4 regions of the Streptomyces sp. NPDC020379 genome follow, and region 2 is predicted to be linked to each of the others. Evidence: riboswitches for the same ligand, from Rfam matches in the RefSeq annotation. Region 2 holds a riboswitch; each other region holds the start of a gene.

What was found. A riboswitch is a leader RNA that binds a small molecule or an ion and turns the genes downstream of it on or off. The one in region 2 is predicted to bind cyclic di-AMP.
Region 1: it holds a riboswitch for cyclic di-AMP, as region 2 does, so the genes downstream of both, ACH427_RS12840 (peptidoglycan DD-metalloendopeptidase family protein) here and ACH427_RS16585 (transglycosylase family protein) in region 2, are expected to answer to the same signal.
Region 3: it holds a riboswitch for cyclic di-AMP, as region 2 does, so the genes downstream of both, ACH427_RS28740 (C40 family peptidase) here and ACH427_RS16585 (transglycosylase family protein) in region 2, are expected to answer to the same signal.
Region 4: it holds a riboswitch for cyclic di-AMP, as region 2 does, so the genes downstream of both, ACH427_RS23590 (C40 family peptidase) here and ACH427_RS16585 (transglycosylase family protein) in region 2, are expected to answer to the same signal.

Annotation. Positions count from the first base shown of each region.
Region 1 covers NZ_JBIRVR010000008.1:24,975-29,441, forward strand. The annotation lists gene ACH427_RS12835 (MFS transporter) at 1-1,017, opposite strand, end outside; gene ACH427_RS12840 (peptidoglycan DD-metalloendopeptidase family protein) at 1,308-2,582, opposite strand; cyclic di-AMP (ydaO/yuaA leader) riboswitch at 2,594-2,761, opposite strand; gene ACH427_RS12845 (DEAD/DEAH box helicase) at 3,767-4,467, opposite strand, start outside.
Region 2 covers NZ_JBIRVR010000011.1:91,823-96,289, reverse strand. The annotation lists gene ACH427_RS16595 (septum formation initiator family protein) at 1-429, opposite strand, end outside; gene eno (phosphopyruvate hydratase) at 558-1,838, opposite strand; gene ACH427_RS16585 (transglycosylase family protein) at 2,297-3,040, opposite strand; cyclic di-AMP (ydaO/yuaA leader) riboswitch at 3,044-3,192, opposite strand; gene ACH427_RS16580 (transglycosylase family protein) at 3,486-4,467, opposite strand, start outside.
Region 3 covers NZ_JBIRVR010000029.1:35,726-40,192, forward strand. The annotation lists gene ACH427_RS28735 (urease subunit gamma) at 1-246, opposite strand, end outside; cyclic di-AMP (ydaO/yuaA leader) riboswitch at 1,022-1,219, shown strand; gene ACH427_RS28740 (C40 family peptidase) at 1,224-1,694, shown strand; gene ACH427_RS28745 (ATP-binding protein) at 1,777-2,217, opposite strand; gene ACH427_RS28750 (helix-turn-helix domain-containing protein) at 2,471-3,340, shown strand; gene ACH427_RS28755 (DUF397 domain-containing protein) at 3,350-3,595, shown strand; gene ACH427_RS28760 (8-amino-7-oxononanoate synthase) at 3,600-4,467, opposite strand, start outside.
Region 4 covers NZ_JBIRVR010000019.1:63,841-68,307, reverse strand. The annotation lists gene ACH427_RS23600 (hypothetical protein) at 1-497, shown strand, start outside; gene ACH427_RS23595 (glutamate--cysteine ligase) at 531-1,613, opposite strand; cyclic di-AMP (ydaO/yuaA leader) riboswitch at 1,944-2,121, shown strand; gene ACH427_RS23590 (C40 family peptidase) at 2,125-2,598, shown strand; gene ACH427_RS23585 (S1 family peptidase) at 2,689-3,762, opposite strand; gene ACH427_RS23580 (hypothetical protein) at 4,216-4,395, opposite strand.

The DNA of each region.
Region 1 (4,467 bases), on a different contig from region 2:
GGCGCCGAAGAGCCAGGCCGTGCCGAAGAGGAGCAGGCCGGACAGCAGATAGGTCGAGGAAATCATGACGCGTCGGCCGACGGTGTCGAAGAGGCGGCCGAGCAGGAGCGGACCGCAGAAGTTGCCCGCGGCGATGACCGCGAAGAAATAGCCGGTCCGGGAAGTGGAGACGCCGAAGAACGTGGTGAGAATGGCGCCGAAGCCGAAAGTGATCGCGTTGTAGAGAAACGCCTGGCCGATGAAGAGGGCGAGGCCGAGCACGGCACGTCGGCGGTACTGGCCGAACACCGTACGGGCGATTTCCCGGAAGGTGATCGCGGACCGCTGGTGAATGGTGATCTCACCTTCGGCGGGCGGCAGCTCGCGCCCCTTCTCCGCCGCGACGCGTTCCTCGATCGAGGTCACGAGTTCCTCGGCCTCGTCCCCTCGGCCGTGGATGAACAGCCAGCGCGGACTTTCCGGCACATGCCGCCGTACGAGCAGGATGACCAGGCCCAGGACCACCCCCAGCGCGAATGTCAGCCGCCACCCCACGTCCATCGGGAAGACGGCCGTGTCGAGCATCAGGATCGACAGCAGGGAACCGCCGACCGCGCCGATCCAGAAGCTGCCGTTGATGATGAGGTCGACCCGGCCGCGGTAGGCCGCGGGGATCAGCTCGTCGATGGCGGAATTGATGGCCGCGTACTCGCCTCCGATGCCGAATCCGGTCAGGAAGCGGAAGGCGAAGAACCACCAGGAGGAGAACGACAGGGCGGTCATCGCCGTCGCGGCCAGATAGACGGCGAGGGTGACGATGAACAGCTTCTTGCGGCCGAACCGGTCGGTGAGGCGGCCGAAGAAGAGCGCACCGGAGCACGCCCCCGCCACATAGAGGGCCGCGGCCAGGCCCGTGACCTCGCCCGACGTGACCGGCAGGCCGCTGCCCCGCTCGGAGAGGCGGCCGGCGATGTTGCCGACGACCGTGACCTCCAGGCCGTCCAGGATCCAGACCGTGCCGAGGCCGATCACCACCATCCAGTGCCAGCGGGACCAGGGGAGGCGGTCCAGACGGGCCGGTACGGAGGTGGTGATCGCGGCTGTCACAGCATCCGGGTGCCCTTGTTCGCGGCGGCTATGCGTGACGGCGGGTGGTTTGGCCACTGTCCCCGGGCTCCGGCGGCACCGGACCGGGGTCCGGTGCCGCCGTACGGGCTCGATCTCGGGCACCCGGGGCATGCGGCGGCCCTGGTCCCGTCCTCAAACGCCGGACGGGCCGGGAATCGCACACCCCAGCCCGTCCGTTCCCGCGCTCGCCGTCACCAGGGCTACGGCTCCAGGCCGCGCTCGCGCAGCCAGGGCAGCGGGTCGACCGGGGCCCCGCCGTCCGGGCGGATCTCCAGGTGGAGGTGCGGGCCGGTGACATTGCCGGTGGCGCCCACGCGGCCGATCACGTCGCCGCTGTTCACCTTGCCCGAGGTGACCACCATCGACGACAGGTGGCAGAACCAGACCTCCGTACCGTCGTCCAGCTTCAGCACGATGCGGTAGCCGTACGCGCCCGCCCACCCGGCGTGGGTGATCGTGCCGCTGCCGATCGCCTTGACGGGCGTGCCGGTCGGGGCGGCGAAGTCCTCGCCGGTGTGGTTCGCGGACCACATGTTGCCCGCCTGGCCGAAGCCGGCGGTCAGGGTGTACGAGCCGACGGGGAGGGTGTACGCGCCCGGGCTGTGCGCCGCGGGCGTGCGGGGCCCGGGGTCGGTGGGGTCGGCGGCGGCGTCCTCCGCGGCCGCCGGGCGGGCCTCGGCACGCGCCGCCTCGGCCTGCTCGGCCTCGGCCGCCTTCGCCGCCCTGTCCGCCTCGGCCGCTTCCGCCGCCTTCTTGGCCGCCGCCTCGGCCGCCTCGCGCTGTGCCGCCTCGCGCGTCCGGTCGTCGGCGGAGTTCTGCTGGTGCTCGGCCTGCTGGAGGATGCGGGCACGCAGGGCCTCGCCCGCGTTCGTGGTGCCCTGGGCCGCTTCCTCGGTGCTCAGGCCGGCCTGGGTGAGCGGCTGCTCGGCAGCGGGCGCGGCGGGCGCGGCCTGTTCCTCGTGCGTCTGACCGCCGCCGAGGAGGGAGCCGGCCAGGTCGGGTACCGATATCGGCGCCGCCGGGCGGTCCTGCGCACTCGCCATGCCGCCCGCGCCGACCGCCGCGATGACACCGACGCCGAGGACGGCGCCGCTGCGGGCCATCGTGCCGCCGCGCTGCTTGGCGACGCGGTGCCGGCCGCCGCTCCCGCCACGGGCCGGTACGGGGGCGGGGTGCGCGGCCTCGCCGACGACCGGCTCCGGCGCCGCCGGCTCAGGCACTGCCCAGTGCGGGACAGTCGGCTGGGGCGCTGCCGATCGCTGTGCGACCGGCTGAGGGGGCATCGGCTGAGAATCAGTGGTGAAGCCCCGCGCGGGAGTCGCGATCGCCGGGGTGCCGCTTCCCATGGCCGCCGTCTGCGGCGAGGGCGTCGCCATATGGGCGGTCATATACGCGGGCACGATCGGAAGTTCGGGTACGTAAGGCTCGTTCGACCCGTGCAGAGTGGGGTCGAGGGCAGGCTCGTTGAACGCCACGGGGGCGCACTCCTTTCCTTCCTTCTCGCCTACCGGGTTAGCTGTCGGGTTCGGAGCAGGAAGGTCTCCTACGAGCCGGGTGCGGCCCGATTCACCCCAGGGCGGGTGGTTCCCCGGTTCCCAGATGCTGCTGGTGTATCAGGTCTTGCTGTGCCCGCGGGATTCGGCGAAGGCGCACGGCGCCGCCTCTTGCGGCGGTGATGAGGACCGCACGTCGTTATCGAACGTTAATAGACAGACCGCGTGGTTTCCAAGCCGAAAGGCTGAATCGACCGGCTCCTTGGTCAGGACTTGGCGAGGAGACCGACTTCTTAATGTGGTCCTTATTCCGACGGAATGCGGAACGATCAAGATCCACTACTGCGCGTGCGGGCGGATTTCGGTGCCGCGTGCTCTCGGTACGCCGGTCGACGGCCGTACGCGCAGTCGGCCGTGCCGCAGCGGGCGTACCGGAAACGCCGGCGGCCCGGCGGGGGCGTTCGTCGCCGGGCCGGGCCGGGTCGCGAGCAGGGCCTTGTCGCCTGTGGTGCGGCTGTCCGCGCCCGAATGCCGGGTGTGTCGTTGACGAGGGTGTCCAGCGGCGCGTCAGGGCTTTGGAACTGCCGGCGTGTCAGACGCGCCCGCGGGTCGCAGAACACGCCAGGGGGCGCGTGCCCAGCCCCAGCGTGCGGGGCGGTCGGCCTGCGGCGCTTGTTCCCCTGCCCGCCCCTTCCCGGCTGCGTCTGATGTGCGGCTCCGCCGCGTGGGGGGGGGCGCTGCCCCAGACCGCGCAACACGCTTCGCGCGTCCTCAATCTCCCCCAGCTAACGCTGGGAGGTGCCCCCAACGGGCTGAATGCGAACCCTGAAGCGGACACGTCCCGCACTCGCCCTCCGGCGGGAGGGGGTGGGGCTGGAGGGTGGGGTTCTGGAACGCGGTGCGACATCACGGCACTCAATCCGCAAGACCCGCACCGCACCGCGTTCCAGGTCCCCAGCCCGGAAGACCCACCCCCGGCACCCACCACAAACCAGCCCGGCCGGCGCTTGAGGCCACCCCACCGAAAGCACAACGGACCCGCAGAAGACAACGGCGAACCCCACAACCAAGCCCGGCAAGGCGCCCCGCCGCAAGCGGCAACGCACCCGCACAAGGCAACGCCGAGCCCCCCGCAACCGGTCAGAGCAACCGGTCAGAGCAACCGGTCAGACCTTCGGCGCCCGCCGAGAGCCCCCGCCCCCACCGCCACGGCGAACCGCGTTGCCCGGACGCGTACCACCCGAACGGCGGGACGCCCCGCCGCCCTGGCCCTGCCCCGTGCCGCTGCCGAAGCCGCGGTAGCCGCCGCCACCGTTGCCGGCGTTCGGCTCCGTACGCGTACGGCTGCGGCCGGACCCGGAGCCCGAGCCGCGCGAGCGGGACGGCTTCTTCGTGCCCTGCTGCGGCTGCTGCGCGGCGGCCGGCGGCGCTATGACCACCGCGACACCGCTGGGCTCACGCGCACCGGTGATCCGCTCCAGCTCGGGGTCACGGGGGTGCGTCTTGATGACGTTGGGGGTGATCTTCGCCGTGACCATCATGCGGGTCATCTCGCGCCGCTGCTCGGGCAGGACGAGGGTGACGACCGTGCCGGACTCGCCCGCGCGGGCCGTGCGGCCGCCGCGGTGCAGATAGTCCTTGTGGTCCATCGGCGGGTCGATGTTCACGACGAGGTCGAGGCCGTCGATGTGGATGCCGCGGGCGGCGACGTTGGTGGCGATCAGCGCGGTGACCTGGTCCGTACGGAACAGCTCCAGCGTGCGGTTGCGCTGCGGCTGGCTCTTGCCGCCGTGCAGCGCCCCGGCGCGCACGCCCTCGGAGAGCAGCTTCTTCACCAGGCGGTCGGCGCCGCGCTTGGTGTCCACGA
Region 2 (4,467 bases):
GCCGTCCCAGAGATTGCTGTACCAGGGGCGGTCGGCGGCGCCTTGGTCCTTGGGGCGGCGGGCGGTGCCGCTGCCGTCGACCACGCTGTAGCCGGTCTCGCCGGGGCGGAGGTAGTGCAGGTGCTCGCGGGCCTGCTGCTCGACATACGCCGGGTCCTCCAGGCGGGCCTTCTCGTCCAGCAGCCGCTGCACCTGCTTGCGGGCCTGCTCGGTGCGCTGCCGCTGACCGGCGATGTCCGAGCGCTGGGTGACCCATTGGCGCATGGGATAGGCGAGGGCGACGACCAGGGAGCAGACGACGAGCGCGAGCAGCGCCGCGCGCCCGGTGAGCCTGCCCCGGCGGCGGGTCCGCGCGCGGTAGACCCGGGCCCGCGGGCCCCGCACCAGCGCCTTGAGTCTGGCCGCGGTCGAGAACCGGTCACCCGCCACTTCGCCTCCCCGTGGTCCCTCGACAGCCTCGCCTGCGAACGTACGTCCCCGGCCACGGTACGGGACCGTGGCCGGGGACGTGGTGAGGCTGTGGATATCGCACGGGGGTTTCCGTCCCCCGGCGGGTGTCAGCCCTTGAAGCGCGGGAAGGCGCTGCGGCCGGCGTAGACCGCGGCGTCGTCGAGGATCTCCTCGATGCGCAGCAGCTGGTTGTACTTCGCGACGCGCTCGGAGCGGGCCGGGGCGCCGGTCTTGATCTGACCGCAGTTGGTGGCGACGGCGAGGTCGGCGATGGTGACGTCCTCGGTCTCACCGGAGCGGTGCGACATCATGCACTTGAAGCCGTTGCGCTGGGCCAGCTCGACGGCGTCGAGGGTCTCGGTCAGCGAACCGATCTGGTTGACCTTGACCAGCAGGGCGTTGGCGGCGCCCTCCTCGATGCCGCGGCCGAGGCGCTCGGGGTTGGTGACGAACAGGTCGTCGCCGACGATCTGCACCTTGTCGCCGAGGCGCTCGGTGAGGGTCTTCCAGCCGTCCCAGTCGTCCTCGAACAGCGGGTCCTCGATGGAGACCAGCGGGTACGCGGCGACGAGCTCGGCGTAGTAGTCCGTCATCTCGGAGGCCGAGCGGGACTTGCCCTCGAAGTGGTACGAGCCGTCCTTGTAGAACTCGGAGGCGGCGACGTCCAGCGCGAGCGCGATGTCCTGGCCGGGGGTGTAGCCGGCCTGCTTGACGGCCTCGAGGATGAGGTCGAGGGCCTCGCGGTTGGAGCCCAGGTTCGGGGCGAAGCCGCCCTCGTCGCCGAGGCCGGTGGACAGGCCCTTGGCCTTCAGCACGGCCTTGAGGGTGTGGTAGACCTCGGCGCCCCAGCGCAGGGCCTCGGAGAAGGACTCCGCGCCGATCGGGGCGATCATGAACTCCTGGATGTCCACGTTGGAGTCGGCGTGCGACCCACCGTTGAGGATGTTCATCATCGGAACGGGCAGCAGGTGCGCGTTCGGGCCGCCCAGGTAGCGGAAGAGCGGCAGGTCGGATGCCTCGGACGCGGCGTGCGCGACGGCGAGGGAGACGCCGAGGATGGCGTTGGCGCCGAGCGAGCCCTTGTTGTCGGTGGCGTCCAGGTCGAACATCGCCTGGTCGATCAGGCGCTGCTCGGTGGCGTCGTAGCCGACGAGCTCCGGGCCGATCTGCTCGATGACGGCCAGCACGGCCTTCTCGACGCCCTTGCCGAGGTAACGGTTCTTGTCACCGTCACGGAGCTCGATGGCCTCGAAGGCACCGGTCGAGGCACCGGACGGCACGGCGGCACGGCCCGTGGAGCCGTCGTCGAGGCCGACCTCGACCTCGACCGTGGGGTTGCCTCGCGAGTCGAGGATCTCGCGAGCTACGACGACGTCGATGGACGGCACGAGGGTCTCCTTCGTGTGTGTCTGGAGTTCTGCGAGCACGAGCCTAACGGGCGGCGGGGGGTCGCTCTGCCGTCGGGACGCCTCATGGACCGAAAAATGGCACAAACGCGATGATCACGGGGCGAATGGCGGCAATGTTTCGCTGAACGGTGAAGCCTGCGGCTCGCTTCTGGTCTTCTGGGTGCGGTCCGTTGCCGCCTGCGGCGGGAGCGGCCTGCGGCCGCGTCCTCAAGCGCCGGACGGGCTGGTTTTGGCTGATCTGAGTGCGCCATTCAGCCCGTCCGGCGCTTGAGGACAACGCGGCGAAGCCGTGTTGCAGGGGGGTCTGGGGGCTTGCCCCCAGTTCCGGGAGCGAACGGCGAAGCCCCGCTCCAGCGCGGCTCGGGGTTCGCGGCGGAGCGGGGCGGTGTCGCTGTGAGCGATCGGGTGCGGCGGTGAGAACCGCCGCACCCACCGGATCAGCTGAGGTGCAGCTGCTGGCCCGGGAAGATCAGATCGGCGTTGGCGACGACGTCCTTGTTCAGGTCGTAGAGCTTCTCCCAGCCGCCCTTGACCTTGTTGGCGTCGGCGATCTTGCCGAGGGTGTCGCCTTCCTTGACCTGGTACTCGCCGTCACCCTTCTGCACGGGCTTCGGGGCGGCGTGCTTCGGCGCGGTCTGCTTCGGGGCCGGGGCGGCCTCGGACTCGTCCTCGTCGGAGCTCTGCGCCTGCGGAGCGGCGTGCTTCGGGGTGGTCTTCTTCGGCGCGGCCTGGCGCTCGCTGCGGTCGGCGTGCGACTTCGTGGAGGTGCCGCGGTCGGCCTTCTCCGAGCCGGAGGTGTCCGCGCCGGCACCCGAGCCACCGGGGGTCATGCCGGACACGGCGCAGCCCCAGGCGCCCGGGCCCTGCATGGCGAGGAGCTTCTCGGCGACGGCGATCTGCTGGGACTTGCTGGCGTGGTCGGCTCGGTCGGCGTAGCTCTGGCCGCCGGCGGCGTTCCAGGAGGACTGCGAGAACTGCAGGCCGCCGTAGTAACCGTTGCCGGTGTTGATGGACCAGTTACCGCCGGACTCGCACTGGGCGACCTTGTCCCAGGTGGAGACGGAGGCGGCGTTCGCGGAGGTCGCGATCATCAGCGGGGCCGCGACCGCGGCGCCGGTGACACCGGCGAGCGTGACGATGCGGACGGCCTTGGACGGACGACGGTGCTTGCCCTTGGACATGAGTCGTTTCCTCACCGACGCCTACGAGGTGAGCTGTCGGGTTCGGGCTGTGAGTTCGCCCGGCCTCGTGTGCGAGCACACTCGGCTTCACCCCAAGCCGTCCCGGATCCTCCGGTCACCGACCGGTGGATTCGTTCCGGCGCCTACCTTGGTTCCCCCGCTCCTGCCTACGGCGCTTGCGCGACGACTCCGCCGGTCGCCGGCAGGATTCGGCGTGGCGACCGTGGTGCTCGCTTTGGCGAGCGGTCATGACGGTAAGCACTCCGGGCCGACGGGTTCAAACCCCTCTTTCCAGCCACAGTTGCCTCTTGTTACCCATAGAAACCTGGCATTTCCGCAGGTGGGAGCGGGTGTGCCAAGTTTTGGAGGGGGCCGTTCCGCGGAAGTTCAACGAGACCCATGTCTCACTTTCGACTGGAACGGACATTCCCCCCGAACTGTCGGTCTATTTGCCGACCTCAAGCCGCTGACCAGGAAGTATCAAATCGGGATCGGAACCGACAACTTTCTCGTTCCGCTGGTACAGCGATTGCCACCCACCGTTAACGGAGTGGGCCTCCGCGATGACTGACAGGTTGTCACCCGGCCGCACCGTGTAATCCCCGGCGGCGGGCCTGTCCGTACGGGCGTCTTCGCCGCCGCGCGAGGCGCGGCCCTCGTCGTCCGAACGCGGCGGCTCGGCACGGTGCTTGCCCGAGCCCGGACCGGAAGCGGGACCGGAGTCCGGACCGGAGCCTTCCGCCGGGCCGCCGGTGGACGGCGCGTGCGGGGACGCGGAGTCCGCGGATCCCGGCGTGCCGGTGGACGGGTCGGCCGGCTTCCGCGTGGACGGCGCGCCCGACGTGGGGATTTGGGTGGGGTCGCCCGTGGGCCCGGTCGTCGGGCCGGTCGTCGGGCTGCCCGGGTCCTTGCGGTGCTTGCCGCTCTCGGGCTTGTCGCTCGTGGAGGGCGAAGGGGTCCCGGAGGAAGGCTTCGCGTCCGGCGTCGCGTCCGGGTTTGCGGACGGTGAGGCCGGGGCAGCCGGGGAAGCGGTGGAGTCCGACGGCGCGGAGCCGCCCGTCGCGGGTGCGGAGGGAGTGCGCTCCGGTGCACCAGGCGCGGGTGCGTCGCGCGTCGGCGCCTTGGTGCTGCCGGGCGTCACTTCCGGGGCCTTGCCGTCCTTGGTGAGGCCCGCGGCGGAGCCGCACGCCTGCCAGGTGCTCGCACCGGCGTTCAGGACCTCCTCGGCGACGGCGATCTGCTGCTGACGGCTGGCGAGGTCGGGGCGCGGGGCGTACGCGCGGCCGCCGTACCGCTCCCACAGCTCCTGGGTCATCTGCAGCCCGCCGTAGGAGCCGTTGCCGGAGTTGGTGCTCCACGTCCCGCCGCTCTCGCACTGGGCGACGCGGTCCCACGTGGGGGCGTCGGCGGCGCCGGCGCCGGTGGCC
Region 3 (4,467 bases), on a different contig from region 2:
CACCTGGACCTCGTGGATCATCTCGGGTATGCCGCTCATCACCTCGGCGCGGCTGAGCACCTTGCGCCCGGAGGACATGAGCTCGGCGACGGTCCGGCCGTCGCGGGCGCCTTCGAGGACGTGCACGGTGATCAGGGCCACCGCCTCGGGGTGGTTGAGGAGCACCCCACGGGCCCGGCGCTTCTCGGCTACGTCGGCGGCCACATGGAGAAGCAGGCGTTCCTGCTCATGCGGGGAGAGTTGCATGCGTCCACCTCACTGACGAACCGGTACCCCCAGCGAACCCAACGGGGGCACACAAGAGTTCTACACACCTTTGACCTGGGGTTCTTCATCGGACGACCAGGGATTGCAGATTAGAGCGGAAGCTTTTCCCACGTGTTAACTGACTCTTTGCGCATCCATGGCCAGAGGTGTCACAGGAGGCCGGAGGGGCCAGGGGGACGAAACCGGTGATCCGGGCGGGGCCTTCATGCCGCTGCCGTCTGCAACTACTGGATCTTCTGGGCCGGATCACTCCGCTCCACCCGCATGACACGTACGACGGGCTACGGGCGCCGCAGACCGCGCGCGTCGCCCGCGCCGGGCCCGGCGAAGCCCTCGCAGCCGCGTTCGAGGGCGGTGGGCGGGAGTTGCCCGGGAGCCGCCTGGCACGCCCGTTGCCGGTCCGGCCCGGGGCGCGTCGGCGCGTCCGGGGCGCGGTCCCGCTCACGCTCCCGCCCGCGCCCGTGCATCACGGGTCGGCGGGTGAATAAACACTGCTCCCCCAGACGCCGGACGGCGTCGTAGACGACGCGCGGTGATCGATGTCAACCGGGCACGCACGCCGCGCCGGAGCGGTGCCGCGGGCCCCCAGGCCAGGGGCTCAACAGGGCTTCGCCGAAACGGACAATCCCCGCCGTGTCCAGCGGAATTGCCCGGGAGTGAGCAGCCTCACATACCTCTGGTTCCACTCGGAATCCGTACCTGGGCTGCGCCAAGATCCGGTCGACGACAAGACCCCGCCATCCCGGCGGGGCGGTCCAGGCGGACGCCGAACCCCGCCGCTGCCTGGATGCCGGGTCGAACGAACGCACCGGTGGGGATGGAGGACCCGAGCACGGTGGGACGACCAAGAGTAGTGCGGTCGGCCCTTGGGGTGAAGCCGTTGACACGGCCGGGCATCTTCGCCTGCCCGAACCCGACAGGTCATCCTTCACAGGCGGCTGACGAAGGGTTGGCACATGGGCGCGCACAAACGTCCGTCAATGATGTCCAGGGCCGGCGCGGCCTCCGCGCTCACGCTCGCCGCCGTCGGCGCCACGGTGCTGGTGCCGGGCGGCGCGACGGGAGCCGAGGCATCGACCGTCGCCACCGACGCACTGCACATCGCGGCCTCGAAACAGGGTTCCCCCTATCAGTGGGGCGCGACCGGCCCTTACCGCTTCGACTGCTCGGGCCTGACCCTCTACTCCTTCAAGCGGGCCGGGAAGACCCTGCCCCGCACCGCCGCCGAGCAGTACAACCGGACCACCCATATCTCCCGCTCCGCCCGCGAAGCCGGTGACCTGGTGTTCTTCGTCTCCGGCCAGGGCATCTACCACGTGGGGATATACGCGGGCGGCGGCAGGATCTGGCACGCGCCCAAGACCGGAGCGGTGGTCCGCCTGGAGCGGATCTGGACGAACAACGTCCGCTACGGCCGGGTGAACTGACCCGTCGGCACACACAGCGGCAGGAGGCGGCCGCGATGCCGCACCGGGGCCCCGCACGCCGTGCGGGGCCCCGGTCCCGCCCTCACCGTTCGGCGCTGAGGGCGGGCACGGTCCAGGGCAGCGAGATCCATACGGTCTTGCCGCCGTCCGGGTTCGGGGTGAAGAAGACCCTTCCCCCGCGCTCCGCGGTGAGGCAGCGGATGATGACCAGGCCCCGCCCGTTGTCCTGCTGTACGGCGGCGGGCAGTCTGCGGGGGAGGCACGGGTGGCTGTCGGTGACCCCGATCCGCAACTGCCGGTCGAGGTCGAGCCGGACCTCGACGGTGAAGGTGGGCGACTGGCCGCGGGTGTGCTGCACGGCGTTGGTGGCGAGCTCGGAGACGATCAGCCGCACGGTCTCGGCGGCGTCCGTGCCACCCGGCAGCCCCCAGTCCGCGAGCACGCCGGCCACATAGCGGCGCGCGGTGGAGACCGAGGCGGGGGCGCTCGGCAGGGTGACGGTGGCTTCTTGGTGATCTGCCATGGCGCTGTCCCTTTCCCGCCGGGAGCGGACTCCGACGCAATGCGTCGTGAAGTCGAGAGCACTTCCGGACGGCTCTGCGCGACAGCCTGCCACCGGAAATGGGGGTGATGCGGGCGATCCTCCAGCATCTGCATATATCTGTCGCTCGAAGCGGTGAACTCTACGACGAGAGACCGGATTCCGACGGCACACTGGTCTATTGACGAGAAACACCACGTTCATCACGGGGTTCATCACAGGCGGAGGCAGGGCTATGCGAAACGGACCCGCGGTGCGCCGCCGCAAACTCGGCGGCGAGCTGCGCCGCCAGCGCGAACTCGCCGGACTGACCAGCCTGGAGGCCGCACACGCGGTGGGCTGGCACCAGTCGAAGGTCAGCCGCATCGAGACCGGCAGCAGTGGCGTGAAGTCCTCGGACGTCGCGCTGCTGCTGGACGCGTACGGGGTGTCGGACCCCGAACTGCGCGCGCTGCTGGGAGCGCTGTGCGGCGCTGGCACCGCCGATGCGGAGGGTGCCCGCCGGGGCTGGTGGTACGCCTACCGCAATCTGCTGCCCCCGGCGTATCTCGACTTCATCAGCCTGGAATCGGAGGCGTCGCGGTTACGCACCCTGGAGACGACGGTCGTGCCGGGCCTCCTCCAGACTCCCGCCTATGCCCGCGCGGTGACCCGTGCGGCGCTCAACGACCCGCCGCCGGAGCAGGTGGAGAAGCTGGTGCGGGTGCGCATGGCACGGCAGTCGGTGCTGGGCGGCGACAGCCCGCTGGAGCTGTGCGCCGTGCTGGACGAGGCGGTGCTCCGCCACGAGGTGGGCGGGCGGGAGGTCATGGCCGGGCAACTGCGACACCTGGTGGAAACGGGTGCACAGCGTCATGTGCGGCTGCATGTACTGCCGTTCTCCAGGAGCTGCCATATTGGCATCACCGGACCTTTTGTTATTTTCTCATTTCCGCGCATTGCTGATCTGGACGTGGTTGTTCTCGACCATTTGACGAGTAGCCTCTACCTCGAGCGGAAAGAAGACCTCCGGGCGTACGCCGAGGCATTCACCACGCTGCGGGCGCACGCCCTCTCGCACGAGAACTCGCTGGATTTCATCGCCGGGATCAACGACGGCGCGTAAGGAGGCACCATGTCCGCAATGCCTCGGTACGTACCTTCCCCTTCGGCCCTGTGCGGCGCAGTGTGGCGACGCAGCAGCTACAGCACCGGAATGAACAACTGCGTGGAGACGGCCGGTCTGGCCCCCGGGCTCCTGGCCGTGCGCGACTCGAAGAACACCGCCCTGTCCGCCCTGTTGCTCTCCCCCGTCGCCTGGTCCTCCTTCCTCGCAGGGCTGCGCGACGACTCCCTCCGTCCCCCCGACCGCACGACCTGAGCCCTCAGGCGGCCGGTGCGGTCCTCACGACCGTGCCGGCCGCCTCCTCGACCTGCCGGTCCGACAGGTCCGCCCGGGCGGTCAGCCTCAGCCGCGAGATGCCGTCGGGCACGGACGGCGGCCGGAAGCAGCCGACCGCGAGCCCCGCGGCCCGGCAGTCGGCCGCCCAGCGCACCGCCGCCTCGGGGGACGGCGCCCGTACGGACACCACCGCCGCGTCGGGCCGTACGGCTGCGAGGCCCGCGGCCGTCACCCCGCGGTACAGCTCGCGGGCGACGTGCCGGGCGCGCGCCGCGCGCTGCGGCTCGCGGCGCAGCACCCCGAGGCTCGCCAGGGCCGCGCCCACGGCCGCCGGGGCGAGGCCGGTGTCGAAGATGAAGGTCCGGGCGTTGCTGACGAGGTGCCTGATCACCCGGGCCGGGCCGAGGACCGCACCGCCCTGGCTGCCCAGCGACTTGGACAGGGTGATGGTGGCGACGACGTCCGCCGCGCCCGCGAGGCCCGCCGCGTGCACGGCCCCGCGGCCGCCCTCGCCGAGGACTCCCAGGCCGTGCGCGTCGTCCACGAGCAGGGCCGCGCCGTACGCCCGGCAGGCGTCGGCGAGCGCGGCCAGCGGGGCGGCGTCGCCGTCGACGGAGAAGACGGAGTCGGTGACGGCCAGCGCGCGGCCGCCGTGGGCGTCGAGCGTCTTGCGGACCACGTCGGGATCGGCGTGCGGGACCACCGCGGTCTCCGCCCGGGCGAGCCGGCAGCCGTCGATGAGCGAGGCGTGGTTGCCCGCGTCGGAGACCACGAGGGCCGCGTGCTCGGCGGGCCCGGTGAGGGCGGTGACGGCGGCGAGGTTGGCCGCGTAGCCCGAGGAGAACACCAGG
Region 4 (4,467 bases), on a different contig from region 2:
CGGGCGCCTCGCTCGGCATCGACCGCTTCGTCCTGGTCCAGTGGCTCGCCCCGCTGGCCTCCGAGGCCCCGGAGCTCATCGTCGCCGTGGTCTTCGCGTGGCGGCTGCGGGCGAGTGACGGACTCGGCGCGCTGCTGTCCAGCAAGGTCAACCAGTGGACGCTGCTGGTCGGCTGCCTGCCGCTGGCCCACGCCCTGGGCGGCGGGGGAGCGGCCCTGCCCCTGGTGACCCGTCAGGTCGACGAGGTCGCCCTGACCGCCGCCCAGACCGTCCTCGCCGTGGTGGTCCTGCTCGGCCTGCGGTTCGTTCCCCTCCAGGCCGCCGGTCTCTTCGTCCTCTTCGCGGTGCAGTTCGCCCTGCCGGGCGAGTCCGCCCGGCTGCTCATGGCCTATGTGTATCTGGGCCTCGCCGCCCTGCTCCTGGCCACCCGCGTCCGCCACCTGCCGGCCACGGCCCGGGCCCTGGGCGGGCGGATCGAGGGGGACCCGCACTACTGACGCGGCGGCCACGGCCCGGCCCATGGCCGCCGGTCACGGTTCGGTGATGAGATCGGTGAGGGCCTTGATGCCGTCCGCCGCCAGCACCTGGCGCTGCCGGTCCGCCGGGGTGCCCCGCCGCAGCAGCCGGTGCACCAGCGAGCTCACCCGGTGGAGGTCGCCGGACTCCTCCAGCGCCTGCCCGATGTGCCCGAGCAGGGCGTGGACGACGTCCTCGGCACCGCGCTGCTTCCCCTCGGGGTCGACGAGGACGCCCTCCAGACCGTGCCGGGCGGCGTGCCAGTTCGCGGCGCTGAGCAGCTCCGGCGGGCAGTGCGCCGACCGGCGGCCGCTCTTCTCGTCGCGGATGGCGGTCGCCACCATGCCGCGCACGATCCCGGCGAGCATCACGGCGTCGTCGACGCGCAGCTGGACGTCCAGGCAGCGCACCTCGATCGTGGGATAGCGGTCGGACAGCCTGGCCTGCCAGTACAGCTGCCCCCGGTCGGTGATCGCCCCGGCGACGAAGAGCGCCTGGATACGCTCCTCGTAGTCGGCGAGGTCGGTGAAGTGCGGGGGCGGTCCGCTGACGGGCCAGCGGCTGTAGACCACGGTGCGCCAGCTGGCGAAGCCGGTGTCGTGACCGTGCCACATCGGTGAGTTGGCCGCCATGGCCACCAGCACCGGCAGCCAGGGGCGGACGCGGTTGAGTACGGCGACGCCCATCTCCCGGTCGGGGATGGCGACATGCACGTGCATCCCGTTGACCAGCTGTTCGTCGACCAGTTGGGCCGCCCGGCCGCGCATCGCCAGATAGCGCGGGTGCCGGGTGACGGGTACGGGCACCAGGCCCGCGCGGGGTGACGTGCCGGACGCCGCGATCCGGCAGCCGTTCCGCTTGGCGGCGGAGCTCACGGCGTGGCGCAGCCGCAGCAGATGGCCGCTCGCCTCCGCGAGGTCGGCGCAGACCGGAGTGGCCACTTCCACCTGGGCCTGCAACAACTCCGCCTGAATCTCCCGCTCGTGCACGACCGGCTCCAGGTCCACCGCTGCGCAGACCTGCTCCGCCTTCGGAACGGGCAGTGCGGTGGCCGGGTCGAGCAGAAGATACTCCTCCTCGATCCCTAGGGTGAGCATGCCGTAGGGCTACCCTCGCGCTGTCGAGGCGAACCGCGCGCTCCCCGCGGTCGCGTGTTTCTGACGCAAAGACGTCCGCCCTCGCGCGCGTACCGGCGGCGGGGCGGCGCCGGGTGACCGGATTTCAGTCTCCGGATTACCTCAACTCCCAAGAACGAAAAGGAGTTGCGTGATTTCCGTGCGCCGGAAAAGCACCCCGGTTCCCTGACCGCCGCGAAGTGAAGAAGTTCACAGAAAGCCGTTCCGGCTCCGGTTTCCGGGACTTCGTGATGCAGGATCGTCACTCGAACACAAGATCCCGTCACCGAGACGGGCACCCCGGGCGGACGCCGAGTCCTGCCGCCGTTCCGGGTGCGGAGCAGACCGACTGGATCGGCAGGAGCGGGAGACCCAGGTACGGCGGACCACGATGGCGGTGGTCCTTGGGGTGAAGCCACGGATGTGGCCGGGCAACTTCGACAGCCCGAACCCGACAGGTCATCTTTCGCAGGCGGATGACGAAGGGTTTGACATGTCTGCGTTCCCCGGCATATCCACGCGTGTGTCCAAGGCCGGCGCCGCGACCGTCCTCACCGCCGCCACCGTCACCGCCTCGATGCTGCTGCCCGGAGTGGCGGCGAACGCCCAGGCGGCGACACCGGGTCAGGCCGCGCTGAAGGTCGCCGCCTCCAAGAAGGGCTCGCCCTACCAGTACGGCGCCGCGGGCCCCAACCGCTTCGACTGCTCGGGCCTGACGCTCTACTCGTTCAAGAAGGTCGGCAAGAACCTGCCGCGCACCGCGCAGGACCAGTACAACAGGACCCGGCACCTCTCCGCCGGCTCCCGCCAGACCGGCGACCTGGTCTTCTTCCACTCCGGCAGCAACGTCTACCACGTGGGCATCTACGCCGGTGACAACAAGATCTGGCACTCGCCCAAGCCCGGCGCGTCGGTCCGGCTGGAGAAGATCTGGAGCAACAGCGTCTGGTACGGCCGCGTCAACTGACCCGGCGGACCGCCGAGAAGACGGCCCCCCGCGCCGTGAGGCGCGCGGGGCCGTGTGCCGGTACGGGTGGTGCGGCCGCGTGGCGCGGGATCAGGGCAGTTGCGCCCCGAGCGCCTGCAGGGCCGCGGGTACCGGCTGGAAGAAGGTCTCGCCACCGGAGGAGCAGTCCCCGCTGCCGCCCGAGGTGAGGCCCAGTGCCGTGTCGTTGTCGAAGAGCGCGCCGCCGCTGTCGCCCGGCTCGGCGCACACGCTGGTGTCGATCAGGCCGTCGACCTGGCCCTCCTGGTAGTTGACGGTCGCGTTGAGGCCGGTGACCTGGCCGTCGTGCAGGCCGCTGGTGCTGCCGCTGCGCTGCACCTGCTCGCCGACCGTCGCCTCACCGGCCCGGCTGATGTTCTGCTGGCTGCCGTTGTAGAGGTCGACCGCGCTGGTGTGGTCGGAGGAACCGGTGTAGCGCACCAGGGCGTAGTCGTGGCCGGGGAAGGTCGAGCTCTCCGTGGTGCCGGCCTGGGCGCCGCCCTGTGAGTCGGACCACTCGGCCGAGGCGTTGCCGCAGTGCCCCGCCGTCAGGAAGTACGGCTGCCCGTCCTTGCTGACGTTGAAGCCGAGCGAACAGCGCACGCCGCTGCCCCAGATGGCGTCGCCGCCGGCGATGAGCGGCCGGAAGGTGCCCGCCGTCCTTCTGAGCGTGGCCTTGTCGCCCAGGCTCGCGACGACCTTGTCGAGCTTGCTCAGCCGCTCCCCGCGCACCGTGCTGTCGGCGGTGACGACGACCTTGTTGGTCCTGGGGTCGACCGACCAGGCGGTGCCCGGGATGGACGCCTGGGCCTTGAGGGTGCCTCTGGCCGAGGCGAGCTCGGCCGCCGAGTGCCGGACCTGCCGGGCCTCGGCGCCCGCGGCCCGCACCTTCGCCGCGGTCGCCGCGTCGAGCACATCGACGACGAGCCGGTGGGTGGTGGCGTCGTAGTACGAGCCCGCGGTGTCCGCCGGGAGCTCGGCCGCGATCCGCTGGGCGAGGCCCGTGGCCTGCTCGGCGGAGACGGTGCCGGGCGCCGGTGCGGACATGGCGTGGGCGGCGGGCAGGGCGAGCGCGGCGGTCGCGAGGACGGCGGCGGCCGTACCGGCCATGGCGGAACGGCGTGCGGATATGCGAGGACGTTTCACGAGACCTCCAGTGGGGGGTGCCCGACGGGACCGATGTCCGGGCACGGAGGGTGCATGTGACGGGCTGACAGGGGCGTGACGGCCGATGCGTCACCCGGAGCCGACCGGGAGATGCTAGTCGCGTCCATGTCAATTCTCTGGAGTATCGGATCGCCCCTGTGAACGTTCAAGAGCGACATTCGGTCGTACGGGCGAGGTGTCGGCAAGTCCCTTGCGTCACATGCGTACCGCGAGCCGTTCTTGTGAACGCCCGTGACGGGCGCGGATGAGCGAGGGGCGGTGAGCGGACAGGAAGGGGCGCGGCTGTCCGGTAATCGTTCCTTCGGGGGTGAGGCGAAGGTTTTTTTGCGCACCTTTAACGGTGCCCGGATTCAACGGTGCCCGGAGCGCCCGGACGACGACGGGCCTCGACCGCGAACGCGGTCGAGGCCCGCACCTGCGGCCCGCTCGGGCCTACTGCGCGCCCGTCGTGTGCGTCGGGCGGATCGGACCGCTGGGCTCGGTCCCCGGGATGGGGGTGCCCTCCGCGTGCTCGACGGGCGCGCCCAGCCCGGCGAGGATGGCCTGCTCGCTGGGCGTGTTCTGCTCTGCGGGCTGCGCGGCCTCGGTGGGCTTCAGGGCGTCGGTGGTCATGCGGAACTCCTGTCGTGCGGGTCGAACGGTCTTTCGCCGAAGTATGTGCCACCGCGATCAACAGGCGATCAA